3 regions of the Bacillus basilensis genome follow, and region 1 is predicted to be linked to each of the others. Evidence: riboswitches for the same ligand, from Rfam matches in the RefSeq annotation. Region 1 holds a riboswitch; each other region holds the start of a gene.

What was found. Region 1 has a riboswitch for S-adenosylmethionine ahead of ACQVV1_RS25990 (methionine ABC transporter ATP-binding protein). Riboswitches for the same ligand answer to the same signal wherever they lie in the genome.
Region 2: it holds a riboswitch for S-adenosylmethionine, as region 1 does, so the genes downstream of both, mtnK (S-methyl-5-thioribose kinase) here and ACQVV1_RS25990 (methionine ABC transporter ATP-binding protein) in region 1, are expected to answer to the same signal.
Region 3: it holds a riboswitch for S-adenosylmethionine, as region 1 does, so the genes downstream of both, ACQVV1_RS08495 (hypothetical protein) here and ACQVV1_RS25990 (methionine ABC transporter ATP-binding protein) in region 1, are expected to answer to the same signal.

What each region holds. Positions count from the first base shown of each region.
Region 1 is NZ_JBNTQO010000021.1:51,043-64,082, reverse strand. Features, by position in the region: gene pcrB (heptaprenylglyceryl phosphate synthase) at 1-204, shown strand, start outside; gene pcrA (DNA helicase PcrA) at 217-2,460, shown strand; gene ligA (NAD-dependent DNA ligase LigA) at 2,476-4,485, shown strand; gene ACQVV1_RS26015 (CamS family sex pheromone protein) at 4,502-5,686, shown strand; gene ACQVV1_RS26010 (TSUP family transporter) at 5,783-6,553, shown strand; gene pruA (L-glutamate gamma-semialdehyde dehydrogenase) at 6,708-8,255, shown strand; gene ACQVV1_RS26000 (hypothetical protein) at 8,442-8,591, shown strand; gene ACQVV1_RS25995 (cysteine hydrolase family protein) at 8,824-9,387, opposite strand; SAM riboswitch class I at 9,629-9,734, shown strand; gene ACQVV1_RS25990 (methionine ABC transporter ATP-binding protein) at 9,858-10,877, shown strand; gene ACQVV1_RS25985 (methionine ABC transporter permease) at 10,867-11,532, shown strand; gene ACQVV1_RS25980 (MetQ/NlpA family ABC transporter substrate-binding protein) at 11,554-12,408, shown strand; gene ACQVV1_RS25975 (HXXEE domain-containing protein) at 12,580-13,040, opposite strand, start outside.
Region 2 is NZ_JBNTQO010000002.1:279,736-286,685, reverse strand. Features, by position in the region: partial or broken gene ACQVV1_RS04970 (DNA-binding protein) at 1-101, opposite strand, end outside; gene ACQVV1_RS04965 (DUF1129 domain-containing protein) at 114-875, opposite strand; gene ACQVV1_RS04960 (DUF1129 domain-containing protein) at 889-1,656, opposite strand; gene ACQVV1_RS04955 (PadR family transcriptional regulator) at 1,656-1,988, opposite strand; gene ACQVV1_RS04950 (3-hydroxybutyrate dehydrogenase) at 2,184-2,960, shown strand; gene ACQVV1_RS04945 (YvrJ family protein) at 2,990-3,151, opposite strand; gene mtnA (S-methyl-5-thioribose-1-phosphate isomerase) at 3,226-4,281, opposite strand; gene mtnK (S-methyl-5-thioribose kinase) at 4,278-5,459, opposite strand; SAM riboswitch class I at 5,551-5,689, opposite strand; gene ACQVV1_RS04930 (carbon-nitrogen family hydrolase) at 5,761-6,624, opposite strand; gene ACQVV1_RS04925 (pyridoxal phosphate-dependent aminotransferase) at 6,639-6,950, shown strand, end outside.
Region 3 is NZ_JBNTQO010000003.1:368,626-381,665, forward strand. Features, by position in the region: gene ybaK (Cys-tRNA(Pro) deacylase) at 1-244, shown strand, start outside; gene ACQVV1_RS08445 (endonuclease I family protein) at 715-1,542, shown strand; gene ACQVV1_RS08450 (YfcC family protein) at 1,677-3,107, opposite strand; gene rraA (ribonuclease E activity regulator RraA) at 3,321-3,800, shown strand; gene ACQVV1_RS08460 (DUF4430 domain-containing protein) at 4,139-5,926, shown strand; gene ACQVV1_RS08465 (DUF4430 domain-containing protein) at 5,985-6,818, shown strand; gene ACQVV1_RS08470 (energy-coupling factor transporter transmembrane component T) at 6,841-7,719, shown strand; gene ACQVV1_RS08475 (ABC transporter ATP-binding protein) at 7,692-9,353, shown strand; gene ACQVV1_RS08480 (ECF transporter S component) at 9,326-10,027, shown strand; gene ACQVV1_RS08485 (YwiC-like family protein) at 10,213-10,935, shown strand; gene ACQVV1_RS08490 (hypothetical protein) at 10,968-11,159, opposite strand; SAM riboswitch class I at 11,282-11,380, shown strand; gene ACQVV1_RS08495 (hypothetical protein) at 11,421-11,738, shown strand; gene ACQVV1_RS08500 (SWIM zinc finger family protein) at 11,992-12,381, shown strand; gene ACQVV1_RS08505 (NAD(P)H-dependent oxidoreductase) at 12,405-12,980, shown strand; gene ACQVV1_RS08510 (group-specific protein) at 12,977-13,040, shown strand, end outside.

The DNA of each region.
Region 1 (13,040 bases):
AGCGGTACGTATGGCGACATTGAACTTGTTAAAAATGTAAAAGCAGAATTAAAACAAGCGAAGTTGTATTATGGCGGCGGTATTTCTAATGCAGAGCAAGCGAAAGAAATGGCGCAGTATGCTGATACAGTAGTTGTTGGAAATATTATTTATGATGATATAAAAGCAGCGTTAAAAACAGTTAAAGCAGTAAAAGGAGAGTAGGTGCAGGCGTATATGAGTACAACAGATAGGTTATTAAATGGTTTAAATCCGCAACAACAAAAAGCAGTACAAACAACAAATGGACCACTTCTATTAATGGCAGGTGCAGGTAGTGGTAAAACACGTGTGTTAACACATCGTATTGCGTATTTACTTGGTGAAAAAGGTGTAGCACCATGGAATGTACTAGCTATTACCTTTACAAATAAAGCAGCTCGTGAAATGCGCGAGCGTATTGATACACTTGTCGGACCAGAAGCAGAAGATATTTGGATTTCGACGTTCCACTCTATGTGTGTACGTATTTTACGACGTGATATCGATCGTATTGGTATTAATCGTAACTTTACAATCTTAGATTCAGGCGATCAGTTAACTGTAGTCAAAAAAATTATGAAAGAGCGTAATATTGATCCGAAGAAATTTGAGCCGCGCTCTATTTTAGCTGGTATTAGTAATGCGAAAAATGAATTGTTATCTGCAGATAAATATGCGAAAAAAATTACAATCGCTGATCCATATGAAAAATTAACGAGCGATGTATATACAGAATATCAAAAACGTCTTTTGAAAAATAATTCATTAGACTTTGATGATTTAATTATGACAACGATTCAGCTATTTGAACGTGTTCCAGAAGTACTAGAGTTTTATCAGCGTAAGTTCCAATATATTCACGTGGATGAGTATCAAGATACGAACAAAGCGCAGTACCTTCTTGTTAAACATTTAGCAGCACGTTTTAAAAATTTATGCGTTGTAGGTGACTCAGATCAATCTATTTACCGCTGGCGTGGTGCGGACATTTCCAACATTTTGTCATTCGAAAAAGACTATGAGAATGCGCAAGTTATTCTGTTAGAACAAAACTATCGTTCGTCACAAAATATTTTAAATGCAGCGAATGCTGTTATCGAAAAAAATACGAATCGTAAACCGAAGAAATTATGGACAGATAATCAAGTTGGAAGCAAAATCTCGTATTATCGTGCTGCAACGGAAAAAGACGAAGCATATTTTGTTGCGAAAAAAATTCGTGATGATATTCAAATGGGAAAACGAAAATATACTGATTTTGCAGTGTTATATCGTACAAATGCTCAGTCTCGTATGGTCGAGGAGATTTTCCTGAAATCTAATATTCCTTACAAAATCGTCGGCGGTACTAAGTTCTACGACCGTAAAGAGATTAAAGATATTTTGGCGTATTTACGTTTAATTGGGAATCCAGATGATGAGATTAGTTTCGCACGTATTATTAACATGCCAAAGCGCGGAATTGGTGCGACTTCTATCGATAAAATTATTAATTACGGTGTACAAAATGGAATTTCATTAACTGCTGTATTCGATGAGATTGAGCATGTTGGAGTAAGTGCAAAAATTACAAAGGCAGTAAAAGAATTCGCAGGTTTATTACACAACTGGGTAAATATGCAAGAGTATTTATCTGTTACAGAATTGGTAGAGGAAGTTATTGAAAAAACAGGCTATCGCGATATGTTGAAAAACGAGCGTACTTTAGAAGCAGAAGGTCGTTTAGAGAACTTAGATGAGTTTTTATCTGTTACACAAACATTTGAATCTCAAAGCGAAGATAAGAGTCTTGTTGCATTCTTAACAGACTTAGCGCTTGTTGCTGACATTGATCGTGTAGATGAAGATCCAACTGCTGGTGAGGAAGTTATTTTAATGACGATGCACTCAGCAAAAGGATTAGAATTCCCAGTTGTCTTTATTGTAGGTTTAGAGGAAGGAATATTCCCTCATACACGTTCTCTAATGGAAGAAGATGAAATGCAAGAAGAGCGTCGTCTCGCTTATGTAGGTATTACTCGTGCAGAAGAAGAGTTATATTTATCCAATGCACAAATGCGTACTTTATTTGGTAGAACAAGTATGAATGCCGCATCTCGATTTATTACAGAAATCCCGGCAGAATTAGTGGAATCATTAAATGAAACAGCGCCGAAGCGTGAAACTTCGTTTGGGGCAAAAGGAAGAACGACAAGTACAAGTAAAACGACAACTACCACACGTTCTCGTTCAGCTTTCGCGCGTCCTGCAGCTAAGACAACAGGTGGCGAACAAATCGGCTGGGCAGTAGGCGATAAAGCTTCCCACCAAAAATGGGGAGTCGGTACAGTTGTAAGTGTAAAAGGTGAAGGTGATGCAAAAGAATTAGATATTGCGTTCCCAAGCCCAATTGGTGTTAAACGTTTGTTAGCAAAATTTGCACCTGTGACGAAACAATAGGAAAGGAATGAGGATATGTCAAAAGAGATAGCAAAAAAACGTATAGAAGAACTGCGTGATTTGTTAAATACATTTAACTATCAGTATCACGTATTAGACAATCCTTCTGTTTCTGATGCGGAGTATGACCGTAATATGCAGGAGCTTATAAAATTAGAAGCAGAGAACCCAGAATTTATGAGTGAAGACTCTCCCTCCGTTCGCGTTGGGGGAGCTATTCTTGATATATTTGAAAAAGTAACACATAAGTCACCAATGTTAAGTTTAGGGAATGCATTTAACGAAGGAGATTTACGCGATTTTGACCGCAGAGTACGTCAAGGAATTGATGGTGCGAATGTAAGATATATATGCGAATTAAAAATTGACGGGCTTGCTGTTTCGCTTCATTATGAAAAAGGACGCTTTATTCAAGGAGCGACACGTGGTGATGGTGTAACAGGGGAAGATATTACTCAAAATTTAAAAACGATTAAAGCGATCCCGCTTCGTTTAAATGAAGAAGTAACGTTAGAAGCACGAGGCGAAGCTTATATGCCGAAGCGTTCATTCGTTAAGTTAAATGAAGAAAAAGAACAAAATGGTGAAGATGTATTTGCGAATCCGCGTAATGCGGCAGCAGGTTCAATACGCCAACTTGATCCAAAAATTGCAGCGAAGCGTAATTTATCTATGTTTGTATACGGTCTTGCGAATGTAGAAGAAAAAACAATTCCATCACATAGTGAATCGCTTGATTTCTTAGGTGAACTTGGATTCAAAACAAATCCAAATCGTCGTACATGTGAAACAATTGAAGAAGTTATAGCTTATGTTGAAGAATGGCAAGAAAAACGTCCGCATCTTGATTATGAGATTGATGGAATCGTGATAAAAGTAGACGATGTTGCTCTTCAAGAAAGCTTAGGAACTACAGCAAAGAGTCCAAGATGGGCAATCGCTTATAAATTCCCAGCTGAAGAAGTTGTAACAAGATTAACAGGTATTGAATTAAGTGTTGGCCGTACAGGTGTTGTAACACCAACTGCAGAGCTAGAGCCAGTGCGAGTGGCTGGTACTATCGTTCGTCGTGCTTCTTTACATAACGAGGATTTAATTCGCGAAAAAGATATTCGAATTGGTGACTACGTTGTTGTGAAGAAGGCCGGAGATATTATTCCTGAAGTTGTGAACGTTATTTTTGATAAGCGTACTGGTGAGGAAGAAGAATATCATATGCCAACGCATTGTCCAGCATGTGAGAGTGAACTAGTTCGTTTAGAAGAAGAGGTAGCACTTCGTTGTATAAATCCAACTTGTCCAGCTCAAATTCGAGAAGGGCTAATCCATTTCGTTTCAAGAAATGCAATGAATATTGATGGACTTGGAGAACGTGTCATTACACAACTCTTTGATGCTGATTATATTCGTACATTTGCTGATTTATATTCGTTGACGAAAGAGCAATTATTGGAACTAGAACGATTCGGTGAAAAATCAGCAACGAATTTAGTACAAGCAATTGAGAATTCTAAAGAGAACTCATTAGAGCGATTATTATTTGGTCTTGGAATTCGCCATGTTGGAGCGAAAGCAGCACGTACATTTGCTGAGCATTTCGAAACGATGGATGCGCTTGTGAAGGCAACGGAAGAAGAATTAAAAGCAATTAATGAAATTGGCGAAAAAATGGCTCAATCCGTCGTAACGTATTTCGATAATGAAGACGTATTAGAGTTATTACAACAATTTAAAGAATACGGAGTGAACATGACATACAAAGGCATAAAAATTGCTGATTTACAAAACGTTGAGTCGTACTTCGCTGGAAAAACTGTCGTTTTAACGGGGAAATTAGAAATTATGGGACGTAGTGAAGCGAAGAAAAAAATTGAGGCATTAGGTGGAAAAGTAACCGGAAGTGTTAGTAAAAGTACGGATTTGGTTGTTGCAGGTGAAGCGGCAGGTTCGAAATTAGCACAAGCGGAGAAGCATAATGTTGAGGTTTGGAATGAAGAGAGGTTCTTACAAGAGCTAAATAAGTAAGAGGTGCAAACTTACCATGAAAAAAATAGCATTAGCGGTATTAAGCCTTGGTCTACTTGTAAGTGGGTGTAGCGCAGGTGCCGACAAAGATGAAAAAGTGGTTGAGAAATCGGGGAAAGCAAAAGAGCAATCAGTTGTTCCAAAATACGCTATTTCAGATGAATATTATAAGACGACTGTTCCATTTGATGGTGGAGAAGCACGCGGGTTAGTTGTGCAAGGATTAAATAGTCGCCTTGATATAGATGAGTTTGAAACAGGATTAATGCGAATTGCGAAAGAATCATTTAGTACGAAAGATAATGTTTTAAAAGGCGGAAAGTTCCTAAATACTCAGTATATACAGATGCTTGTTAAAAGAAAACGTACAGATGCAGAACAAAAGGAACTAGAAGATAAATTAAAAAAAGATGCGGTTAACTTCCCGAATATAGGGTTAAATCCCGCATTAGGTGCAGGATCCGAATCAATAGAAGTGAAAAATAACAAAAGTCCAATATATATTTCAAATATTTTAGAGCATGATTATTATGTGAACAAAAATGAGCTTAGTGGCATTGTAGTTGGATTAGCGATGAATTCGGTTCATTATTACGAGGAAGAGCATGGTTATCCACGTGAGGCTAAAATCGAGCAAGAAAAAATGTTAGCTGAAGGGAAAAAAATGGCGCAAGAAATCTTGAAAGTTATGCATCAAAAGGACGCTGAGACAAAAACTGTTCCGATTACATTTGCAATTTATCGTCAATCTCCAAAATCTTCGCTCGTACCAGGTAATTTTGTTTCTTATGCAAATGTAGAAAAAGGTAGTGAAACGGTTGAGGATTGGAAACAAATTAATGAGAAATATTATTTGTTCCCATCTGAACAAGCGAAAACAGATAATAAACGTGAAGATCTGGCGAGAGTATCAAACTTTAAAGCAAAACTAAGCGATTATTTCCAAGGCGACTATACAGCTGTTATCGGTACTGGTATGTATAGAGACGATGAATTAAGAGAAATAAAGCTTGATATTCCTGTCCAATTTAATGGGAAAGCAGAAATAATTGGCTTTACACAATATGTAGCCGGGCTTGTTATGGAATACTTCCCGAATTATATGAGGGTGCAAGTAACGATTAAATCTGTAGAACGCCCAGAAGCGATTATTATACGTGAAGCGAAGCAAGATGAACCGTTTGTGAAAATTTTAGATTAAATAGGAGGGCCGTTCCTTTATGGAACGGCTTTTTTTCTCGATAAATTTTGTTATAATTTAAAATGTTATAAAAAATGGGGGTAAGGGGTAAAGCGCATGGACGAACTAAGTTTTCAAGTCATTATTTTATTAATTGCATTCGGATTTTTAGCAGCGTTTATTGATTCAGTTGTTGGCGGTGGAGGATTAATTTCACTTCCGGCACTTATGTTTGTTGGTTTACCACCAGCTTCGGCCATTGCAACGAATAAATTAGCTGCAACGATGGGGACGTTTACGAGTGCAATTTATTTTATTCGATCGGGAAAGGTCGATTTTAAAATTGTAGGAAAGTTAATCCCGTTAACTGTTATAGGAGCAGTCGCAGGTGCTTTAGTAGTAAAGTTTATTCCGCCGGATATTTTACGTCCGTTAGTGCTTGTTATGTTGGTATTCATTGCCATTTATATTATTGCGAAAAAGGATTGGGGAAGTGTATCTACCTATAAGAAGATGACGAAAAGAAAAACATTAATATTTTTCTTTGTTATTTTAATGATAGGGTTTTACGATGGATTTTTTGGACCAGGGACAGGATCCTTTTTAATTTTTGCATTTTTATTAATTGGTTTGGATTTTATTCAAGCGGCAGCATCTGGAAAACTTTTGAACTTTGTTAGTAATATCGTATCGTTAATTACTTTTTTATTTTTAGATGTAATTCATTTTGAATACGGTATTATTATGGGATTATCGATGATTTTGGGTGCTTATTTTGGATCGAAGTTTGCAGTTCAAAAAGGTGTTGGATATGTAAGGACTTTATTTTTATTAGTTACTATATTATTGATCGGAAAAAATGTTTTGGAATATACTCATATTTTGTAGATTCATACGCATGTATGAATCTCTTTTTTTTATTATATTTTAAAAATTTATTAATTTTTAAAATATAAGTCTAGGAATATTTGAATAAATCTAAATTATCGTGTAGAATAATGTTGTAAAATGTAAACGTTTTTCTAAGGGGAGGCTAAAAATAATGGTAGTAGCATACAAACATGAGCCATTTACAGATTTTTCAGTGGAGGCTAACAAATTAGCGTTTGAAGAAGGTTTAAAGAAAGTAGAATCTTATCTTGGACAAGACTATCCATTAATTATTGGGGGAGAAAAAATCACTACAGAAGACAAAATTGTTTCTGTAAACCCTGCAAATAAAGAGGAACTTGTTGGTCGTGTTTCAAAAGCAAGCCGTGAGTTAGCTGAAAAAGCAATGCAAGTAGCGGATGAAACATTCCAAACTTGGAGAAAATCAAAGCCAGAAATGCGTGCAGACATTTTATTCCGTGCTGCAGCAATCGTTCGTCGCAGAAAACATGAATTCTCTGCTATTCTTGTAAAAGAAGCAGGTAAACCATGGAATGAGGCAGATGCTGATACAGCAGAAGCAATCGACTTTATGGAATATTATGGTCGTCAAATGTTAAAATTAAAAGACGGTATTCCAGTAGAAAGCCGTCCAATTGAATATAATCGTTTCTCTTACATTCCATTAGGAGTAGGTGTTATCATTTCTCCTTGGAACTTCCCATTCGCAATTATGGCAGGTATGACAACAGCTGCTTTAGTTTCTGGTAACACAGTATTACTAAAACCAGCTAGTACAACTCCTGTAGTAGCAGCGAAATTCATGGAAGTATTAGAAGAAGCTGGCTTACCTGCTGGCGTAGTAAACTTCGTTCCAGGTAATGGTTCTGAAGTTGGTGACTACTTAGTAGATCACCCTCGTACACGCTTCGTGAGTTTCACTGGATCTCGCGATGTAGGTATCCGTATTTATGAGCGTGCAGCGAAAGTAAACCCAGGCCAAATTTGGTTAAAACGTGTTATCGCTGAAATGGGTGGTAAAGATACAATCGTTGTTGATAAAGAAGCAGATCTTGAATTAGCAGCTAAATCTATCGTTGCATCAGCATTCGGATTCTCAGGACAAAAATGTTCTGCATGTTCACGTGCAGTAATCCATGAAGATGTATACGATCACGTATTAAATCGTGCTGTTGAATTAACGAAAGAATTAACAGTTGCTAACCCAGCTGTATTAGGTACAAACATGGGTCCTGTTAATGACCAAGCTGCATTCGATAAAGTAATGAGCTATGTTGCAATTGGTAAAGAAGAAGGTAGAATCTTAGCTGGTGGCGAAGGAGACGATTCTAAAGGCTGGTTTATCCAACCAACAATCGTTGCTGACGTTGCAGAAGATGCTCGCTTAATGAAAGAAGAAATCTTCGGACCAGTAGTAGCATTCTGTAAAGCAAAAGACTTTGATCATGCACTTGCAATTGCAAACAATACAGAATACGGTTTAACAGGTGCTGTTGTTACTAACAACCGTGACCATATTGAAAAAGCACGTGAAGACTTCCACGTAGGTAACTTATACTTCAACCGTGGATGTACTGGTGCAATCGTAGGTTACCAACCATTCGGTGGCTTTAACATGTCTGGTACAGACTCTAAAGCTGGTGGCCCTGACTACTTAGCACTTCACATGCAAGCAAAAACTACTTCTGAAACTTTATAAGAAATAGTAGAAGAGATCTTCGCAGTTTGCGAAGATCTCTTTTTTTTGAAAAACTTTCTATATGTGTATTAAGATAGATATCGGTAGAAAAACTAATAAAGTAATAAGGTTTAATTCAGTAAAATAAGGTATATTTATATTTGTTGAATAGGTTGTCTTTAAAGAAAAGAGAAGTAGGTGAACAAAATGGGAAAATATCAATTAGATTACAAAGGCCAGGTAGCTGTCGCAAAGTTTCATGAAAAGCAGACGCCTGCCAAATTTGATAAAAAGCAGCAAATTGAAAAATTGCGTGCGGAGTATTTGAAAAAGAAACAGAAACAAACAGATAAATAATAGGGGAAAGTAGTTAATTTGAATTCGAATTAGAGCTACCATATATTACTATTTGGTAAGTGAAACTTGCTAAACCCTATTAATATCGGGATAAACATGTAAATAGAAATAAAATAACGAGAAAAGTTGACTTATTAGTCATATTTTTTAGTATTCATTTTGAAAATTTCCTGTATAATACAATTTGAAAGAAAATCTATGGTTTGACAAGAAACACTCTTTTCGGTTTTGCTCACTGAAGAGAGTGTTTTTTTGTGGCTAAAAACTCCTCTGTACTCATTACATTTGCATATACTCCATTTAAACTAGCCAAAATTGTGTTATGAATATAAACGGCTGGTATAGTAGCATTCTTAAAAGAAAGATCTTTTGTAGCGCAAGCATCATGTATAACAGTACATTGAAAGCCGAAATCAAAAGCAGCTCTTACGGTAGCGTCAATACACATATGAGTCATCATCCCGCATATGACGACGTGCTCAATGTCTAAACGTTGTAATTGTTCTAGAAGATCAGTTTCGCGGAAACTATTTGGGTAATGTTTGAGTATAACGGTTTCTTCTCTAAGTGGACGTACGCTTTCATGAATATGCACACCTTCTGTATTGGGCAGGAAAAAAGTAGCATCATCTTTTATTGCTACATGTTGGATATGAAAAATAGGTTCATTTTTCTTTCTAAAGAGTTGTAGTAGCTGACGGGCATATGCGCTTGCTTCTACTGGATTACGCAATTCCATCTTTCCGTGTGGAAAATAATCATTTTGAATATCAACGAGTAAAAGGGCTGTTTTCATATATTTATCTTCCTCCGATTTCATATTCAAATAATGGTATTCAATTAGTAGAGAAGATTATCCTTTTAAAAAATATGCAGGAGGAGAATTTTACATAACTTTAAAGGTTACTATTTTATTATGAAATTTCATCTGAAAATTTTAATAAAGGGATAATTAATATTTTTCTAAAAAATGTATTGACTCTTATTATTCTGAGTTCTATAATGAGAATTAATTAAACGACAATTAAATCGATACATTCTTATCCAGAGAGGTGGAGGGACTGGCCCTACGATACCTCAGCAACGGGTTTTTTAATACCGTGCTAACTCCAGCAAGTCTATGAAAGGCTTGGAAGATGAGAAGATGTGACCGAGTACATATAAGTGCTCTCCTTCTTATCTTTATGGTTGATAAGAAGGAGAGCACTTTTTATTTTACCTCGAAAGCTCTACTTCAAGTTTTTACAGCAAATAGGAGGGGAAAAAATGATTTCTTTTAACAATGTAAGTAAAGTGTATGAATCAGGTGAGCAATCTGTTCATGCTGTGGAGGATGTAACGTTATCCGTTGAGAAAGGTGAAATTTTTGGCATTATCGGTTTTAGTGGAGCTGGAAAGAGTACGTTATTACGTCTAGTAAACATGTTAGAGAGACCAACGGCAGGAACGATTTCAATAGATAATAAAGATATTACATCATTATCGACGAAAGAATTACGGAAGCTAAGACAAAGAATCGGGATGATTTTTCAAAGCTTTAATTTATTTAATTCAAGAACAGTGTTTGGGAATATTGCTTATCCATTAAAGTTAGCGAAAGTACCAAAGAATGAGATAAAAGAAAGAGTAAATGAACTGCTGAAGTTTGTAGGGTTAGAAGATAAGGCAAACAATTACCCAGAGCAGCTATCAGGCGGACAAAAGCAGCGTGTAGGTATTGCTAGAGCACTTGCAACATCACCAGATATTCTTATATGTGATGAGGCAACATCAGCTTTAGATCCAGAAACAACAACAGAGATATTAAACCTATTAAAAAAAGTAAATCGAGAATATAATTTAACAATTCTTCTTATTACACATGAAATGCATGTTGTGAAAGAAATTTGTCACCGTGTAGCTGTGATGGAAAAAGGAAAAGTAATTGAAGAAGGAAAATTGTTTGACGTGTTCACACAACCAAAAACAAAAACGACTCAAAACTTTGTACGTTCTGTTATTAATGATCATTTACCAGAAAGTGTTCTAGCGAAAATTCAAAATGGTGGTCAGATTTATCGTCTAACATTTACTGGTGAGGAGACAGGTCAACCAGTACTATCGTATATCGCAAAAAACTATAACGTCGATGTAAACGTACTGTACGGAAATATTATTGAACTTCAAAATGTGCTATTTGGAAATCTTCTTGTAGAATTGCAAGGTGAACAGAGGGAGATTCAAAAAGCATTACAACATCTAAGACTGCAAGTGCAGCTGAAGGAGGTAGAAGCTCATGCGAGTTGATTGGAGTATATTTTGGCCTCGCATAGTAGATGCGACGGGAGATACCCTCTTAATGGTAATCGTAACCCTTATATTTGCTACAATTCTTGGTATACCCCTAGGTTTACTATTATATGTAACGAGAAAAGGAAACTTTTTAGAAAATAAATGGGTCTTTTCTATTCTTAATATCATTATTAATACAATTCGTCCGGTTCCATTCATCATCTTCTTAGTAGCTTTAAGCCCACTAACAAGAAGTATTATCGGAACGACGATTGGAACAGCAGCAGCAATTTTCCCAATGACGTTAGTGGCTTCGATTGGTATTGCTCGAATGGTTGAAACAAATCTTGTTTCAGTTCCAAAGGGAGTTATTGAAGCAGCTCAAGCAATGGGTGCTTCACCATTTAGAATTGTTTTTGAAATTCTTGTGCCAGAAGCGTTAGCGCCATTGATTTTAGGTGTTACGTTTATGACAGTTGGTTTAATTGAATTCTCTGCAGTTGCTGGACTTGTCGGTGGTGGCGGTCTTGGTGACTTAGCGATGACATATGGTTATCAACGTTTTGATACATCAGTTATGTTCGTAACGGTCGTTTTACTTATTATTCTCGTACAGGTAGCTCAAAACTTAGGAAACTACTTTGCGAAAGTCTTTTTACGCAGATCATAAAAAGGAAGAGGGGAAAAGAAAATGAAGAAAATTTTAGCATTTGCATTATCAGCGATTGTAGGTGTTTCAGCATTAAGCGGCTGCTCAAGTGGAGACACGGGGGCAGGAGCGAAAGAAAAAGTAGTTCGCGTCGGTGTAACTGGAACGGATGGAGACGCTTGGGAAATTTTAAAGAAAAAAGCTGAAAAAGAAGGAATTAAAATTAAACTGGTTGAGTTCTCTGATTACACAACGCCAAATAAAGCGTTAGCTGATGGAGATATTGAATTAAACTCATTCCAGCACGTTGCTTTCTTAGAGCAATTTAAAAAAGAGCATAAGTTAGATATTACAGCTGTTGGTACAACGCAAATTGCACCGATGGGCTTATACTCTGAGAAACATAAGAAGGCAAACGAAATTCCAGATGGTTCAGAAATTGCGATTCCAAATGATCCAACGAACCAAGCCCGTGCATTAAAACTTCTTGATGCAGCCGGATTATTAAAGCTTAAGAAAGACTTTGGCTTATTTGGAGATCCAAGTGGTATCGCTGAAAATCCGAAGAAGTTAAAAATCACACCGGTTATCGCACAGCAAACACCTCGTGTATTAAAAGATGTAGCAGCTTCAGTTATTAATAACGGTGTTGCTGGTCAAGCTGGATTAGACCCAGCGAAGGATCCCATTTTCTTAGAAGATCCAAAGAATGAAAATGCGAAGCCATATATTAATATTTTCGCAGCTCGTACGAAAGATAAGGATGATCCAACACTGAAAAAAGTAATTGAACTATATCATTCAAAAGAAGTAACAGATGCAATTAAGAAAGAAACAAATGATGGTTCCATTTCAGTAGATCTTTCACTTGATGAGATTGAAAAAATTGTAAAATAATCATTGGGTTTAATGAACTAACAGAAGGAACCCCTCCGCTGTTAGTTCGTTCAACATATAATCTACTTAACAAACAAACCCTAATTCTGTACCTTCCAATTCTGTATAACGTAGAATCCAACGTTTGTTAAGTAGAGTAATGGACCAGGAGTTTTCCGGGTCTTTTTTTTGTTACTGAAAGTAGCTAGCGAGTAGTAAGATAATCCAAATTATAATGGGATAAGAAAATAAGCTGAAAATGAGTGTAATTACGAATTGCTTTTTATGAATTAAGTATTTTTGGGATGAAAAAAAGGAAATAGAAAAAATAGCAATGAAAACTGCAGATATTACGCCAGGATTATAAGAACGATAAATAAAAAACAAAATAATATGTTGAATAGAGTTGAAGAAGATAGCCCCTTGTATAAAAATAATCCAGTATATAGAAGACAAGAAGTTCAGTTGGTATAGAAAGACGATAAGTAAGACAAAGAGAGTCAATACAGAAATCGCAATGAAAAATTGCTGGTTAGTTATAAAAGTAATTGAAAATTGATTAGCAAGATATTGTGGCATTTGGAAAGATTCTTCAAGGTTATGAATAAAAAATAATAAGGGAATAGTCCAAAGCATAATAGTGGAATTTTTTT
Region 2 (6,950 bases), on a different contig from region 1:
CGGATGCAAATATACAACTAAACATAAATACAATTACTCTAAAAATCTCTATATAATATTTCTTTGGAAATAATTTTTTTGCATATCCAGAGCAGCCACTTTTTATTGAACTTCTAGTTTACACTTTTTCTCTCTTCAATTCTTAAAGACCATCTCATCAATCCATATATACTTCCATACATAAGTAATATCTTTGCAATTCCCCAAAATACATTTTTTCCTTCTAATTCTTTAAATATAAACATAATCGCTAAAGGAACAATTAGCACTAAAACACCCATCCAACCAAGAACGTACACTTCTCCAACGAAAAGTAATAAAAAGATACTTGCTGCTAATATATATGTTTGTATTGTCGACAATTGCAAAATAGGTGCACCGTACCATTTATCAATAAACATCAATAATACTAATAATAAGATGGGAACCATTACTATTACGTAAATAATCCCGAACTCTACAAACTTATTTTTAAAAGAAGACATTCTAAATGCAACAATTGTTCCAATAATTGTAATGATTAAGACGATAGGATAGCCGATTAACTGTATATTTGTTAGTGTGAATTGCTGATTCGGATTATTAAATAAAATATGAGTTAATATCCAATACCCACCAATACCAATTATCATCGCAAGAATACTCTTTATACTCCCGCCTTTATCCTTCTCCATCTCTTTCGCTAATTCTTCCGCATACTCTTTTGGCGAATCACCAAATATATCACTTACCGTCTTCCCCTCTTTTTCGCCTTCTATTAAATGAAGTTCTGCATCTTCTATAAAAGCGTCCACATCTTCTTCTTTAATTCCTTTTGTTATTAAATACACTTTCGTATCGATTAAAAACTTTTTTCCTTCTTTAGAAATCTGCATGATAACCCCTCCCTTATTTAACCGCTTCTCTTCTATTTGTCTTCATCATAATTTCAAGGAAAATTAAAATAAACAAACTTCCGTATAAACATATAATTTGAAATAATATTGGAACGAGGTCTTCTGATGTAAATGTTTTAAACACTAACATAATCGAAAGCGGAATGATTAAATATAAGTTTTTAAACCATCCTTCAAAATACATATTTATCGCCACTGTGATAATAAAAATCCCACCAGCTAATATATAACTTTGCATTTCGGTGAATGTAAACATTTTGGTAGGATATATTACATCTAATATCGTAACAACTCCTATTAAAAACATTGGCGCAATCATGACTAAAAACCACATAGAAAACCATGTTTTTGTAAAGCTTGTTACGAAGGTCATTTTACGAAGTAGAAAATTAGGCCCCATTACAGCTACGATCAATGTAAAGCTATAGCCAATGCACTGAATAAGTGAAATCTGTAGAATTCCGTTATTCACTATTAAGATAGAAGCAATAATCCAAAAAGATACGATATTCATTACTGTAAAACCAATTTGCTTCCACGTTTCCTGTCTATCTTTTTCCATCACTTTTACAAGTTCATTTGCATATTCTTTCGGTGAGCTTCCGAAAATATCTTCTACTCTTTTCCCATCACTTTCACCTTCTATTAAATGAAGTTCTGCGTCTTCGGTAAAGCTCTCAATGTCGCTTTCTTTCACACCCTTTGCGGTCAAAAATAATCTCATATCTAATAAAAACTTCCGTGCTTCATTTGATAACATTATTTTCTTCTCCCCTTCCCTTCAAGTAGACGTTCCACACTACTTTGCATCGCTTCCCAGCGATCCATAAATTCATCAAGTGCTTCCTCACCTTTTTCTGTTAATGTATAATATTTTCGCTTTGGGCCAGATGGAGATTCCTTCATTACACTTGTTATTAATCCTTCCTTTTGCATCCGTATTAATAACGGATAAATACTTCCTTCACTTGCCATGGTAAAGCCATACTTCGCTAGCTTTTCACTCATTTCATAACCGTATATTTCACCTTCAGAAATAATAGCAAGTAAACATCCTTCTAAAATCCCTTTCAGCATTTGACTTGTCGACATAATTCAAATCCTCCCACTATCTTGTTTTACAAGATAGATAAGCGTAAGTATCTTGCTTTACAAAATAGTATAGCAGAGACTATTTTGCAAAACAAGATAGCTAACAATATTTTTCCAAATGTTTGCAGGAATTTTATTATACCCTCTCTAAATAGAGCAATATGAAAACTTTATTATGAAGGGATGTTTTTCATCATGGTTACAAATCAAGTTATTTTTTTAACAGGCGCTGCAAGTGGTATTGGTTATGAAATGGGAAACGCTTTTGCAAAAGAAGGTGCAAAAGTTGTTATTACCGATCGTCTTGAAGAACGTGCAAAAGAAGCTGCTGAACAATTACAAAAAGAAGGCTATCAAGCTATCGGTTTAAAATGTGATGTTACATCTGAAGAAGAAGTTACAGCTGCCATTTCTCAAACAGTTACTCATTTTGGTTCATTACATATATTAATTAATAACGCAGGAATGCAACACGTTTCACCGATTGAAGATTTTCCAACTGAAAAGTTCGAACTACTTATTAAAATTATGCAAATCGCTCCTTTTATCGCAATTAAGCATGTCTTCCCAATCATGAAAAAACAAAAGTATGGCCGAATTATTAATGTCGCTTCCATTAATGGCCTCGTTGGATTTGCAGGAAAATCCGCCTACAATAGTGCCAAACATGGCGTAATTGGATTAACAAAAGTTGCTGCTTTAGAAGGCGCTACGCATGGTATTACTGTAAATGCCCTTTGTCCTGGTTATGTCGATACCCCTCTCGTCCGTAACCAACTACAAGACTTAGCCACGACTCGAAATGTACCACTTGAAAATGTTTTAGAAGAAGTCATTTATCCACTTGTGCCACAAAAACGCTTATTACAAGTACAAGAAATTGCTGATTATGCGATGTTTTTAGCGAGTGAAAAAGCGAAAGGTATAACCGGGCAAGCCGTTGTTATCGATGGTGGTTATACTGCTCAATAAAAATAAAGTTTGCTCACGAAGAGCAAACTTTATTTTTTATCCCGTGGATCGTCATACTGTAGTAATTGCCGCGGCAACTTTTCTATTGCAACAATTACCCCATCTAATTTACTTTCAATCCGATGGAGTAAATATAATGTTACAACAATTGGAAACCCTACATTACCTATCATCTTAATCCACTCTTCCATCTTTTTCGCCTCCTTTCATTATATAAATAAGAGAAACGAACACATTTAGGCATAAAAAAACAAGCTATTATGTATTAGCTTGTTTTTTCAAACAATGATGCAATTTCTTGCTTATAATTTCCACGTATAATACCTTTCTCAGTAACGATACCTGTAATTAATTCATTCGGTGTTACGTCAAATGCAGGATTATAAACATCAGTTCCAATTGGTGCCACTTGTTTGCCAAAAATTTTCGTAACTTCTGTCTCGTCTCTTTCTTCAATAACAATTTCAGATCCTGTTTGTTTCGTAATATCAAATGTAGATAACGGAGCTGCAACGTAAAATGGGATATCAAAATACTTTGCTAATATAGCTAAATTCATTGTTCCGATTTTATTTGCTGTATCTCCATTTGCAACAATTCGGTCCGCACCCACAATAATCGCATTTATTTCTTTCATTTGAATAGCATGAGCTGCCGTATTATCTGTAATAAGTGTTACATCAATATCTGCCTGTTTTAATTCCCAAGTTGTTAAACGTCCGCCTTGTAAAACTGGTCTTGTTTCACACGCATACGCATGTAAACGTATACCTTTTTCTTTCCCAATATAAAACGGTGCTAATGCAGTACCATATTTAGCAGTTGCGATACTGCCAGCGTTACAAATTGTTAAAATGTTATCACCGTCTTTAAAACATGTTAAGGCATGTTCTCCAATACTCCGGCATACCGCTTCATCTTCTTGCTGAATGAGAAGCGCTTCTTCTTCTAATATTTTTTGTGCTTCTTTTATTGTAGTAATGTCTCGAATAGATTCTCTCATACGATCAATTGCCCAAAATAAATTGACTGCTGTCGGGCGTGACGTTCCTAAATAATTACAATCTCTATTAAACTTCTTTTGAAATTCTTCAATATGTAAAGTAGTATATTTTTTTGATGCAAGCGCCAAGCCAAATGCAGCTACAATTCCAATTGCAGGTGCTCCTCGTACTTCTAGCATGACAATGCTTTTCCATACCTCTTCAATCGTCGTTAATGTTTTATATTCTGTGCTATGCGGCAACTTTGTTTGATTTAATACTGCAATAGCATCCCCTTTCCAACTGACAGACCTCGGAATAGTAACAATTGTACTCATGCTTTTATCCCTCCAGAAACCGTCTGTTGAAATAGTGTTCGGAACAGTTGAATATCAGCACTCTTAGATTCATACTTTATTAGTTCTTTACCTAAGGATAGCGCTTGTTTCTTAGCTTGAATTCTCGCTTCTTTATTTGCTATTTCATCTAAATCTGCTACATGAGCTAAGCCAATTGTTCTACGAATTATTTCACATCCCGCAAATCCGACAGCATCCGTAAAAATATTTTGCAAAATAATTGGTAGCCATTGCTTTTCTTTCGTATATACCTCTACACCTTCTCCAATCCATAACCTCGTAAAAGTTTCTACAAAATAACTCCACGTCTTCTCTATATGGAAAAATAGTACCCTTCTCTGTTCTTCTTCTCTAGATAAAGCATTCAATAATAGATTTGCAATAAATTGACCGATGTCAAACCCAAATGGACCGTACGTTGCAAATTCTGGATCAATTACTTTCGTTTCAGAAGGTGATGAAAAAATACTTCCAGTATGTAAATCTCCATGAATGAGTGCCTCTTTTCTCGTTAAAAATTTATATTTATACTGAGCCACTTTTAGTTTGATCGTTTTATCACTCCATAGTTCATCTACAGCTAGCTGCAAATCTGGCTCATAATCATTTGTATCATAATGGCCAAACGGATCTGTAAACACTAAATCTTCTGTAATTTTGCAAAGGTCTGAGTTTACAAATGTACCTTCTAGTACCCTTTTCTCTTCTGACTCTAACCCGAAATCTGAAGTATAAAATAAAACATGCGCTAGAAAACGACCGATATGTTGGGATAAAAGTGGATACTCTTCTCCATCTATTAATCCTTTTCTTGTAATTGTTAGTCTTGATAAGTCTTCTATTACTGTTACTGCTAACTCTTCATCATGACTGTGCACTACTGGAACATAATCCGGTACATACTTCGCAAAAATTTGTAATGCCTTGCTTTCAATCGTCGCTCTTTTTATAGATAACGGCCAGCTCTCACCAACTACTTTTGCATATGGCAGTGCCTGTTTTATTATAATAGACTTCTCTCCATCATCTAATTTGAACACGTAATTTAAATTTCCATCTCCAATTTCATGACAAACAACATTTGCTTTCTTTTCAAAATAACCGTGTTCTTTCGCATATTGTATAGCTGTTGTTTCAGTTAATGAATAATATCCCATCGTCTTCTCCCCCTTTTTTAAATTCAGAGGTTTTTCTGACGTAGAAAAACCTCTTTCCACTAAGAAAGAGGTTTGAAGTTTATCTTCTCCCCTCTTATCTGCCAGAAAGTTTTACTTTCTGCTGGAATTAGCACCGTGCCTTTTGGCGTAAACGCCCCATTTCACAATGGTATTACGGTCGGTTGCTGGGCTTCATCGGGCCAAATCCCTCCACCTGCTCTTGATAAGAGTTGTATAATTTTTTGAATTTTTAACTTTATGTTGAAGACTATACCAAGAATAAAAATCACTTGTCAACATTTTATTTGTATAATTCTGGACGACGATCTGCAAAAACTGGAATTCCTTTGCGTACTTCTTTAATTTTCTCGAATGTAAGTTCTCCAAATAAAATTGATTCTTCTTCATTCGCTTCTACAACAACTTCGCCCCAAGGATCGACAATTAAAGAATGACCAGCAAACTCATTATTCGGATCTTTTCCTGCCCTATTACATGCAACAACATAACACTGATTTTCAACTGCTCTTGCTTGCAATAACAAACGCCAATGTGCTAAACGAACTAATGGCCATTCTGCTACAACAAATAAAACTTTTGCACCTTTAGCAGTATGAACGCGCATCCACTCTGGAAAACGAATGTCATAACAAATTGTGCCGGCACACTCTACATCATCTAACTTAAATTCACCTGTACTATTTCCAGCGATTAAATATTTATGTTCATCCATAAGCTGAAATAAATGTACTTTACTATATTCATTGACTAGTTCTCCTTTATTAGTTACAACATACATTGTATTTGTAACACCTTGTTCTGTTTGCTTTGCTATAGAACCACCAACAATATGTACACCATATTGTTTCGACCATTCTATCAACTTTTCTTTCGTTTCCAATCCATCCCTATCTGCAATTTCAGAAAGTCTCATTAAATCATAACCTGTTGTCCATAGTTCTGGTAAGACGATAACATCTGGTCTTTCCTTCATTGCTTCGCTTATTTTATTTTTAGCATTCTCAATATTTTTTTCTACATCTCCAAAGACAATATCCATTTGAATACATGCGACTTTCATTTTTTCAGCCCCATTCTCATTTTTTTCTTTACAAAATACTGGAAAGATTATATCATTTGTCACTAGAATTGTAACAACTTTCAAAAGAGGTGGAAAGTATGAAATTATTTCAACCTTCTGAGATAGTAACATCATTGCCAACACAATTTTTTGCTTCACTTGTTGCAAAAGTTAATAAAGTCGTTGCAGCTGGTCACGATGTTATTAATCTAGGTCAAGGTAATCCAGATCAACCAACGCCGCAGCATATCGTAAAAGCTTTACAAGATGCTGCAGAAAAGACCATTCATCATAAATATCCGCCATTTCGCGGACATGAAAGTTTAAAAGAAGCCGTGGCAACATTCTATCAACGTGAATATGATGTAGTAGTAAATCCAAAAACTGAAGTTGCTATTTTGTTTGGTGGA
Region 3 (13,040 bases), on a different contig from region 1:
AGCAGTCGGTGAAAAGAAAATTGAAATGATTGCTGTAAAAGATATTACGAAAGTGTCAGGGTATATTCGCGGTGGTTGTTCACCAGTCGGAATGAAGAAATTATTTTCTACATGTATTGATGAAAATGCTCAATCGCTTGAAACGATGATAGTAAGCGGCGGGAAAATTGGTATACAAATTGAGCTTAAAGTGGATGACTTAGCGAAAGTGACGAGAGCGCAGTTTGGTGAGATAACGAAATAAATAGTGAGATTTGAAGGGATATAGGATCTTTTTACAAATGGGAATGAAAAAAAGGGATGTGTGAAACACATTCCTTTTTTATTTGTAGAGAAAAGAATTCGTATTAGCATCCGATTTTTAATTTCTATATTAAATTCTATATATTTGTGCACAGTTTTCTTTAAATGCATTTGAACAAATTATCAAATATGTATTATTGCATAAATAAATTACAATTTATAAGTTAATATTAAACTACTTTTAAATTGTAAAGAATATTTTAATAATCTTTATAAGAGAAGGGTATTCCTTGTTAAAAGTGAAATTGTTTGGAATGTGAATAAACAAAAAGTTTAGAAGTGATACAGACTCAATAGAGTCCTGTATTAAATAAAAAGAAAAGGGGTATGGGCTTCTAAAAGTTTTCGGGGGGTTAGAAAGCATTTTTTAGTGAATAGCTTCAAATTATATTTTAAAGGGGAAATGGGTATATGAAGTTTCGAAATACAAAGATTGCTATGGTTACACTATCTTCATTTTTTATTTTAGGTTCTGCATCTCTATCATTCACAGATATCATACACGGTGAAGTAGCTTCTGCATCACCACAAGAGATTACTGTAAAAAGCTATGACGATACATATTATAATAATGCAATAGGAAAGACGGGTTTAGAATTAAAGAAGGAACTTCATAATATTATTGATGATCATACAAAGTTATCATACAGTGCGGTTTGGGAAGCGCTAAGGGATACTGATGAAGATCCAAATAATAAAAACAATGTGATACTCTTATATACTGGGCGTTCGCAAGGGAAACTTACGAATGGTTCAGGAGTTGATAACTGGAATCGAGAGCATGTTTGGGCAAAATCTCACGGTGATTTTGGAACGACTGCAGGACCTGGAACAGATTTGCATCATTTAAGAGCGACGGATGTATCTGTAAATAGCTCACGTGGAAATCTGGATTTTGATAATGGTGGTGTGAATCATTCGGAAGCGACAGAATGTAAATACGATAGTGATTCTTGGGAACCTCGTGATAGTGTAAAAGGAGATATCGCTAGAATGCTATTTTACATGGCTGTTCGTTACGAAGGTGACAACAGCGAAATAAACTTAGAATTAAATGAAAAGGTGAATAACAATAAAGATCCATACATGGGCAAACTATCCGTTTTACTAAAATGGAATGAACAAGACCCGGTAGATGATTTAGAACGAAAGCGTAATGAAGTGATTTTTACGAAATATCAACATAATCGTAATCCTTTTATTGATCATCCGGAATGGGTAAATAAAATTTGGAACTAGATTTTTAAAGGCATTCTATTTGGATAGAAGGGATTGATCATTATGATCAATCCCTTTTTATATCTATACTGGAATAAATGATTTTTATAGGATTGGAGAGGAGAATAGGATAGATATTTTATCAAGTTAAGTATTTAATAAGGTCCCCACTCAATATTCACGCCAACAATAAGAAAAATAAGTCCAATGATAAACCAAATGAACGCAAGAGGAGCCATAAATCGAATCCATTTTCCGTAAGAAATGCCGCTCGCAGCGAGAACACCCATTAAAACACCGGAAGTTGGATTTAAGCAGTTCACTACACCTTCGCCGAGCATAACAGCTTGTACTGTAACTTGGCGTGTAATGTGCATGAAATCAGCTAATGGAGCTAATATTGGAATGAAAATAACAGATTCACCTGTTCCGGATGAAATAAGGAAATGTAATGCGGCACTACTTACATACATACCGATAACGCCAAATGCTGGGCTTTGTCCTTCGAGAGACTGTGCGAGTTGGTTAACGATTGTATCAAGTAATTTACCTTGTTCTAAAATGACTGAAATACAACGAGCCATTCCGACGATCAAAGCACCGTATATGAGATTTTGGCAGCCTGCTAGAAAAGTAGAAGCGATATCGTTTGCTTTCATGCCACCTATTATTCCCGCTGTAATTGCTATGAAAATAAAAGTAGCGGTCATTTCTGCGTCTGTCCAATGTAGACGAAATGCGCCGATTAAAAATGCAATTAACGATAAAGCTGAAACGAGTAAAATTAGTTTATGACGTATTGTCCAAGGAACTTCTGTTTTCTCTGTTTCTTTCCCGCTTGAAAGAGCATTACTTGGAAACCAGTTATCGCCGAGAATGCTTCCTTTATTCGATTTTTTCAAGCGTTTTATATACCAATTAATATATAGAATGGTAGCAAGTAAAAAAGATATATAGATTGCTGTGCGTAAACCAATTCCCGAAAACATCGGAAGTTCTGCGATTTTTTGTGAAATACCTAAAGGTGAAGGGGATAAAATAGTAGCATTAAAACCAGCATAAGTGCCTAAATAAATAATTGCTACACCAACGATAGCGTCCCATTTTAATGTGCGTGCAACGATGATGCCAATCGGGATAAAGCCGATAACTGAGTTAACGATAATGCCAGTCGTTCCGAGAATAGAAAAGAGGGCTGCGACTATACAAATGAAAAGTAATTGCTGATTCCGAAATTTGTTAATAACATGATAGATTAGACCGTCAAGGGCACCTGTTTTTTCAAGAATTGCAATGGCACCGCCTGTAAATAAAATTAAGAAGATGATAGGAGCAGCAAGTGTCATTCCTTTTTCAATAGCGGTAAAAAAAGAAACAAACCCTACCGGTGATTGCGGAACAGAATGGTAACTTCCTGGTATTGTCGTTGTAACAGTCCCGTTTGTCACTCTTTTAAATTCTCCAGCAGGAACGAAATATGTAGCTATTGCACAAAGTAAGGCAATAAAAAATAGTAGTACGTACGCGTCAGGCATTTTAAATTTTCGTTTACTAGGCTGTTTTTTTGCCTCGGTTTGTAATTGCATAAAATTCCTCCTTTTTCACTTGGTTAATTTTTAATATTCTGAAATTTACCTGTGGAATAGATTATAATAAAGGTGGCTCCCTATGGCAATAGTTTTTCTGTCCTATTCCCGCACATACAAATTATTGCAACATTAGACAGGGAAACGAAAATAATCCAAGAATATGTTAAATAGAAAGTAAAAGTAAAAGGAAAAGGAAAAGAGGGAAAAAAGATGTGGAAAACTACGGATCTATGTGATGAGTTTGAGAATGAATTACAAATATGTCGCCAGTCTTTTCGGTCTTTTGGGAAGAAAGAAAAATTTTACGGAAAAATTGCAACGGTAAAAGTGAAGGATGATAATGTGTTAGTGAAAGAAGGATTGCAAACATTACCAGAAGGAACGGTATTAGTTGTTGATGGCGGAGCATCTACGAATTGTGCGTTACTTGGTGATAATTTGGCAGCTATTGCGGAGGAAAGAAAGCTGGCAGGTATTATTGTAAATGGATATGTTCGTGACTCTAGTGAACTAAAAAACATTAATATTGGTATTTTAGCGTTAGGGACGATGCCAAATAGAAGTGTAAAAGAAGGAAAAGGAGAGCGTGATATTTCATTGCAATTTGGAGGAGTAGAATGGAAGCCGAATGAATATGTGTATGTGGATGAAGATGGCGTCATTATTAGTGAAAAGAGTTTGCATCGTTAAAGGTTAGTAAGTTACTATTCTTAGAAAATAAATCCGATAAATCATGGACAAAATTCTTTGTCAATAGTAAAATAATACAGAAATTTAAAATTAACAGAATGTATAGGTTTATCGTTTTACGATAACTTAAATGGAAGTAAGTTGTGCCTAGAAAAGTGAATGTTATCACAATGATACGTTCATGAACAAAATTATTTTTCCTATACAAATATAGCCGCGAATGATGCGGGTAGGAGGTGTTGCACAGTTTGTTCGACACTTACAAAAAAAGAGTGTCAATTGCACGCCCTTGAAGGGCCTTTTTTTGTGTGAATAGTAGTAAGGGAGGAAATTTTGGGATGGCAATCTTTAAAAAATGGCTGCTTACGTCGTTAATGGCAGTTACACTTGTATTTGTTTCTTTTGCGAATACAGTACATATTACGTTTGCTGAAGGAAATACAGCAAAACTTGCAATTATTGGTGAATCACAAAAAGGCATTATGTTATGTCCGAAAGAAGAGCAAATTAAAGATGGGGAAACAGCTTTAAGTTTGCTGCAAAAAGTCATGGGGGACAAAGTAGAAGCTGAAACGATGTCGTTTGGAACGTATGTAAAAGGCATTGATGGGCTAATGGCCGGGGCTACAAGTGGCTGGCTGTATGATGTAAATGATAAATCTGCAGAAGTTGGAGCGGATAGTTATAAATTAAAATCTGGAGATGTTGTTGTTTTTCGCTTTGTTTCAGACTGGAGCAATATGAGTCAAGAAACATTACAACAAACATTAGATAAATTTGGTACTTGTAAAACGGTAGAAGAACCAAAGACAGATGATCCAAAACAAGAAAAACCAGAAGAACCAAAAACAGATGATCCAAAACAAGAAAAGCCAGAAGAACCAAAAACAGATGATCCAAAACAAGAAAAGCCAGAAGAACCAGAGACGGATGATCCAAAACCAGAAAAACCAGAACAACCAAAACAAGAGAACATTCAAGTGCCAGCAGCACAAGTAAATGAAGCAATCTCTAAGACATCTGAAAAGATGTTAAAAGATGGAATTGAAAGTGATTGGGTAGCATTAGGCCTTTCTCGTTCTGGAAAGAATGTGCCAATTGAGGCAAAATTAAATTATGTTAAGGCAGTAACTGAAAAAGTAGAAAAGCGCATTAATCGTTTTTCAGCGACAGATTTAGCTAGAACGATTATTATGATGAATGCAATGAATGCAGACCCGAAAATGGTAGGCGAACATAATTTAGTTCAAAAATTGTACGAATCAGATAAAGTAAATTCTGTTACAGGTTATACATTTGCTTTACTTGCATTTGATACGAAGAAATATGAAGTTCCAGTAAATTCAAAATGGAATCGAGTTGCTTTAGTAGAGGCACTTATAAACGCGCAACATACGGATGGCGGCTGGACTTACGATAGTGCAAGCAGTAAAGATAGTGCTAGTAGTGTTGATGTAACAGGTATGGTTTTATCAGCGTTAGCTCCTTATCAAGACCGAGCAGATGTGAAACCAGCTGTGCAAAAAGCTGTTGCATACTTATATAATGAACAACTAGAAAATGGTGGTTTCTCTGCTGATGGACAAGAAAATTCTAATAGTGCTGCACAAGCAATTATTGGATTATCACTTGTGAAAGATGTAGATCAAAACCGTCTACATAAGGCAGTGCAAAATCTATTATCATATCAACTTCCAAATGGTGAATTTAAATGGTTACCAGGTGATCAAAATGGTAGCGGAATGGCGACAGAGCAAGCATTATTAGCTTTAATTCAGTTTAAAGAACTTGGGAAATCTATTTATGATTGGTCGAATGTAGTCATTGATGAAGTAATTAAACCGAAACCAATTGAACAGCCAGAAAAGATTGTTGAACCGGAGAATAATGTAGTAGATAAAGAAGTTACAGAAGAACCGGAAGAACAAAAACAAGTACAAAAAGAAACAAAAGGTGACAATTTAAAAGTTGTTGTCGATAATGAACCGGTTAAAAATAAAAAGTCTGGAAACGGTAGCATGCTACCGAAAACAGGAACATCTTCTCATAGTGCAGCTACAGAAGTAGGTATGGGTGTATTATGTATTGCTTCTGCATATGTATTATGGAGACGTAAAGCAGCTTAACAAAAATTAGGAGCAATCATTTGCTCCTAATTTTATTATGAAAGGTGAGAGACAACATATGAGTAAGATGAAATGGATTATTTCTTTACTGCTTTCACTTGGACTACTTGCCGGATGTGAAGAGGTAGCTGTAAAGCCTGAGAAGAAAGTAGAACCAAAGCAAGAAGAAGTAGCAAAACAAGAAGAGCAAAAAGATGAAGCGAAACCGGAAGAAAAACCGGAGGAAAAACAAGCTGAACAAGAGCAAAATAAGCAAGAAGAGCAGAAAGAGAAACAAGAACAAAAAGTAGAAGAAAAGCCGCAGGCGCAGCCAGAAGTAAAGAAAGAAGAGAAACAACAGGAACAACCGAAAGAACAACCGAAAGAACAACCAGCTGTAAATAAGCAACCAGAACAGCAAAAAGCACAAGAAGAAAAACAACAGCAACCGAAAGTACAAGAAGTAAAAGAAGAAGCGAAGGTTGTAAATCAGCCGAAAGAAACACCGAAGCAGGAGCAAAAAGTTGATCCGAATAAAGAGGAGAAAACGATACCGACTCCAACAGTACCAACTCCTGAACCGAAAAAACCAGATCCAGTACCAGAACCTAAAGCAAAACAAGTTACTATTTCCGTAAAAGGACATGAAGGATACATATTAGGCGCGAAAAAGGTTGATGTACAAGAAGGTGACACGGTCTATAATGTGCTAAAGAACACAGGATTAGAGCTTGATGTGATGGGCTCTAAAGGTGATATTTATGTAAAAGGTATTAATGATTTATATGAGAAAGATATTACTAATACTAGTGGCTGGAAATATCGTGTGAACGGTGCTTTTCCAAACTATAGTGCAGGTGTAGTAAAAGTAAAGCCAGGAGATAAGATTGAGTGGGTGTTTGTATTAAAATAAGAAAGGGATTCGGTAAAGGACTATGAAAATAAGTTTTTCTTCTTTACATCCTTTTGTGAATTTTTTCTATTATATTGGGGTGATGATACTATGTATGATGTGTCTTCATCCTCTTTTTTTAATTGGAGCAATACTATTAATTATTATTTTAAATGTGATGCAAGGGAATAGCGAAAAGATAAGAAAGATGTTACCGAGTACAATCGTTTTCTTTTTTATGGTCATTTTATTTAATTCGTTATTCACGCATAGAGGCCGAACTACATTATTTTGGTTAGGTGATAGTCGTATTAAGCTTGAGGCAATTATGTTTGGACTAGTAATGGGGTTATTATTAGTTGCGATTATGTTTATGTTTGCTTCGTATAATGATATTATTTCAAGCCATAAATTTTTATATTTATTTTCTAGAATTTCACCGAAAGTAGCATTGTTAACGATGATTACAGTGAGATTTGTTCCTTTGTTTATGAGACGATTACAGAAAATAACACTCGTCCAAAAAACGAAAGGTGTACAAGTAGATGCAGGTTCCATTGTTGAACGCGTGAAAAGTGGTATGCAATTGCTGCAAGTATTATTAATTTGTTCATTGGAAGATGCACTGCAAACGGCAGATTCTATGCAAGCTCGTGGATTTGGTGTAACGAAGCGTACGACATATATTCGGTATAGAATGGAAAGACGCGATTGGTATACGCTCAGCTATTTAAGTATTCTATTTATAATTGCTATTATATGTAGTACGTATGGCGGAGGAAAGTTAATCATTTATCCGAAAGTCGAATCTATTTTCTTTCAGCAATACGATGGGATGATGTTTGTCGTATTAACGATGTTTATTAGTTTACCAATCATAATGGAAGGAAGGGAATGGATATGGTGGCGCATGCAGAAATAAACAATTTATCATTTGTATATGCTGATGAAAACGAAAAAGCGTTACAGCATATTTCTCTTTCTATTCAAAAAGGAGAGTTTATTACACTTGCTGGCGGTTCTGGTTCTGGGAAGACGACTTTATTAAAACATTTTAAAAAGGAATTACTTCCAATCGGTAAGCGTACTGGAGATACATATTATGATGGTACTTTATTAGAAAATGTACCGGATTTGTTATCTGCCCAAGAAATTGGCATGGTATTTCAAAATCCAGAAAACCAGCTCGTAATGGATACAGTAATTCAAGAATTAGCATTTTCTTTAGAAAATATCGGGTTACCATCTCATATTATTCAAAAGAGAATAGCTGAACTTATTAGTTTCTTAGGGTTTCAAGATTTATTGCATCAATCTGTTCATACGTTATCTGGTGGGCAGAAGCAACTTGTCAATTTAGCGGCAGTATTAGTTATGCAGCCGAAATTATTATTACTAGATGAACCAACAGCGCAGTTAGATCCAATTGCTGCGAAAGAGTTTTTAGGATTGTTAAAACGTATTAATGAAGAACTTGGCATTACGATCGTTTTAAGTGAACATCGTTTAGATGAAGTAATTCCGCTCGCAACGCGCGTTATTTGTATGAATAACGGCCGAATCGTGTATGATGGTAGTCCTAAAATGGTTATAGCGAATATGTGGGAAGTTGAAAAGTTTCGTCCGTTTATTCCGCAAATTCCAAGATTGTTTTTAGAGTGGAATGCGAAAGATATTCCGTTTACAGTGCGAGAAGCACAAATGAAGATGAATGATTTTTCAGTGATGTCATATGTAAACGAGCCAGTAGCACAAAGTGAAAAGCAAGAAGTCATTTTACATGCAGAGCATATTTCTTTTCAATATGAAAAAAACAGTACGCTTATTTTACGAGATTTAACAGTTTCGATTGAAAAAGGGAAATGGGTGGCTCTTGTTGGGAAAAATGGTACGGGTAAGTCTACACTGTTAACGATTTTAGCTGGATTACAAAAAGCGAGAAGAGGGAAAGTAAAGTGGAATGGGAAAGTGATACATAAAATTGATTCGAAAGAACGATTTAAAAGGATCGGGTATGTATCGCAGCATCCGTATTATCATTTTACATTTGATACAGTGTGGGATGAGGTGTATGAACGTGCACGTGAATTATACGGAGAACAAGGAAAAGAAATTGCAGAAGATACGCTAAAACAGTTTTGGTTGTACTCGCTTAAAGAACGCCATCCGCATGATTGTAGCGGAGGAGAGCAACAACTACTTGCATTATGTACAACGTTATTATCAAAGCCGGCGTTATTATTACTGGACGAACCGACAAAAGGACTAGATCCATGGAAGAAAGAAAGAGTAGGAGAGCTATTTAGAAAGTTGCAAAAAGAAGGGACAACAATTGTAATGGCAACGCATGATATTGAGTTTGCAGCGAAATACGTGGATCAATGTATGATGTTATTTGACGGAGCAGTTATTATGAATGATGCACCGAAAGAATTTTTTAGTGGTAACTTCTTTTATACAACATCTATTAACCGATTCATTCGTAAAGAATTGCCATATGCATTAACGTGGGAGGATGTGTACGAAGCGTGTCCAAACGATATGTTGCATTCATAATATGTATTTTTGCAGTAATAATAGGCACATTACTCTTTACTACACTTATCATGGACGGTTATTACCTGTTAAGTAGTTTGTTTTTATTAGTTGTTATTATGTTACCTTTCTATATCCGTTTTGAAAGGAAGGCATTTGTTTCACGTGAAATTGTTCTCGTTGCCGTATTAGCGGCAATTGCAGCAGTTAGCCGCGTACCATTTTCTATTTTACCGAGTGTACAACCGACTTCTTTTGTAATTATCGTTTCTGCAATTGTGTTTGGAAGCGAGACTGGATTTATGATCGGGGCAACAGCGGCCATCGTATCTAACATTTTTTTAGGACAAGGTCCGTGGACACCGTGGCAAATGTTTTCATGGGGTATGATTGGTTTTATAGCAGGCTTACTTCGCAATACATTTTTAATGAAAAAGTTATGGGGGAGACTATTATATGGGTTCTTCGTGGGCTTTTTATTTGGCTGGATCATGAATTTCTGGGGGCTTCTTGGTTTTATACGTGAAGCAACGTGGGAAGCTGTCATTTCATATTATATAGCAAGTTTTTATTTCGATTTGAGCCATGCGATTTCGAATGTTATGTTCTTACTATTATTTAGTACTTCTTGGATTACGATTCTTACAAGATTTAAAAGGAAATACGGCATATTAGATAAGCATAACATGGCATAGAAAAGCATACTCATATAAGGTAGGGTCGCGACTTACATATTCGTTTGCCTCTTTCATGCTTCTTACATATTGTAAGGAGCATTTTTTATTTGTCAAAAAATCGATTCAATATACGTCGGCTATTATATAAAATTATTTGTATAATAATAGGTGAGAACTATTTTCAAAAGGGAGGTGTATAGTTAATGAAGTTAGTTATTCCGAAGCAACATGGTGCATGGGCCATGCTTGTTATACCATTTCTATTAAGTGTTATTCTTGGGAAACCTACTATGTATCATATCCCATTGTTTTTAGCTTGGTTCTTTATCTATTTAGCTACGTATCCATTTCTTATGTACATAAAACAAAAACGAAAAAAAGAGTATTTACATGCTTCAATTGTATATTTTATCATCGCTTTCGTATTTGGGATGATTTCTCTATTATATGAATGGCGCATTCTTTTATTCGTAGTGGTAATGATTCCCTTATTTATAGTAAATATGTATTACGCTCGTCAAAAGAATGAAAGAGCATTACTAAATGACATTAGTGCAATTATTGTTTTCTGTATAGGTGGTTTAGTTAGTTATTATTTTTCAATGAAGCTTCTAGATAAAACAGCAGTATTTATTGCGCTTATTTCATTTTTATATTTTTTAGGAAGTACGTTTTATGTGAAAACGATGATTCGTGAGAAAAATAATCCGAAGTATCGTTTTATATCTTGGGGTTATCATATCGTGTTAACGATCATCGTATTTGCTATCAATCCGTGGTGTTCTCTTATTTTTATACCAAGTGTCATTCGAGCAATTATATTGTATGGCAAAAAAATTTCAATTATAAAAGTAGGGATTTTAGAAATTGTTAATTCTGTATATTTTTTAATCATAACGGCAATAATTATGAAGTATGCCATTTGAAAAAACTTCCCATCAATTGATGGGAAGTTTTTTCAATCTTGTTCTAAAATGTGAACGGTGTAATCGCAGCGTTGAATAGCTTGTTCGATCGCATAAAGGGATTGCTCAATACGAGCACGATTAAAATCTTTTTCAACAGTCTGTAGTGCTTCTTCTAAACAATGTTTTGCTTCTTGTAACGATTGAAAAGAATCTTGTACATATCCGCGAGCATTTTGATGCATTTCATACTCCTCCTTGAATACTCATATATATATAGTATGAACAGTAAGGAAAAAAATATAATTTGTTATATTTGTTTGACAATTAAAGTGAAATTACGTATAGTAGGTTTTAAGTGAATATTTTCTTATCCAGAGAGGTGGAGGGACTGGCCCGATGAAACCCAGCAACCGCGATGCAGGTGCTAATTCCAGCAGAACATATTTGTTCTGGGAGATAAGACGAAGATATATACGTAACTTCTTCTTATCGGAGAGGTTTTTTTGTTGCAAAAAAACCGATTACGAAAATTTATATTAAGAAGAAAGGGGTTGCGCATTACTGTGACACTCGAAAAATACGTAAAACTGCGTAGTACAGTTTATGAATATATGATAGAGCAAGATAAGCCAATATCATTGTTAGATATTCAAGAACATATCGTTTCGCATCATGAAGGAAAATTCACGAAAAAGATGTTACATCAATTTTATTTATCAAGGCTATTAGATGAACTGAAACTGGATGGGAAAATTACATTAGCTGATGAATATCTCTATACTGAAAAAGGGGTATTTTATAAGGCGAGAAAAGGGAGCTAAGCTCTCTTTTTTTTGAAGTATGTAGAGTAAAAGACTGCTTAAGCAGCCTGATACAGGGAATGGTGTTGAGTGTGTAGTGTCAAAGATTGAATGTGCCTGAAAGAGGCACTTCATATCGGCTGCAAATGAAAAGAGACACCTCCGCCGAATAGGTGTCAGTCGTTTTGTCACATAGACTTGCTATTTGACAGTTATTAGAATAACATGCAGGGGTTGTGGAAGTCAAAAGGGAATTAAAGGAAGAGGTGCTATTATGTACGCTTACTTATTAAATGATATAACGAAATGGATTCCTAAATACATTATGGATAAAGGTTATGAATATTATGAAGAAGGACATGTAGAAGATGTTGAAATACAAGACAAAAAAGTATTTGCTTTCGTTACTGGAAATGCAGGAAACTATGAAGTGATTATTGATCTTGAAGATTTTACAGAAAGTAGCTGCGAGTGTCCGTATGAGAATCTTTGCAAGCATATGGCGGCAGTTGTTTATGATATTCAAGATGCTGGTGAGAGTAAGGTGAAAGAGAAACTGAAAGATTTAGAAAAGGAAGAGTTAATCACAGTATTAAATCGTTTGTTGCAAAGTTCGAAAAACGTGCAAATTGTAGAGAAGATGTTAAAGAAGGGGAAACTTTAACTTATAGAGGGAGTTGTTTGGCAGTGAATGTACTAATTGTATACGCTCATCCTAGTCCTTCAAGTTTTAACAAGGCGATTTTAGATCATGTACAAAAAGGACTACAGGAAACAAATCATTCAGTTACTGTACTTGATTTATACAAAGAACAATTTGATCCAGTCCTTGTTTTTAATGAAGAGAAGAAAAGGCGTGATTTAGTAAATGAAGAAGAAACAGCTCGGTATAGAACGTTAGTGGAAGAAGCGGATACTCTTCTCTTCATTTATCCAATATGGTGGTGGGGGATGCCGGCTATTTTAAAAGGGTTTATTGATCGCATATTCGTAGCTGGATTTGCTTATAAATATGAAGGTGCCCTGCCAAAAGGGTTATTGAAAGGTAAGAAGGCGTGGGTAATTAATACATTAGACTCACCATTATGGTACGTCGCACTATTATATAGATCAGCAGATTGGATTATGATGAAGAGAGGTATTTTACGTTTTTGCGGAATTCGCGATATAAAACGGTCAGTTTTTCAATCTGTGAAAACGAGTAAACGAGAGAAGCGGGAAAAGTGGTTATTACAAATAGAAGAAAAGGCTCGTACATTATGAATGAAATGGAATGTATTATAAAATGTTGTGGGTATGATAACGAACTTTTACGAACGTATA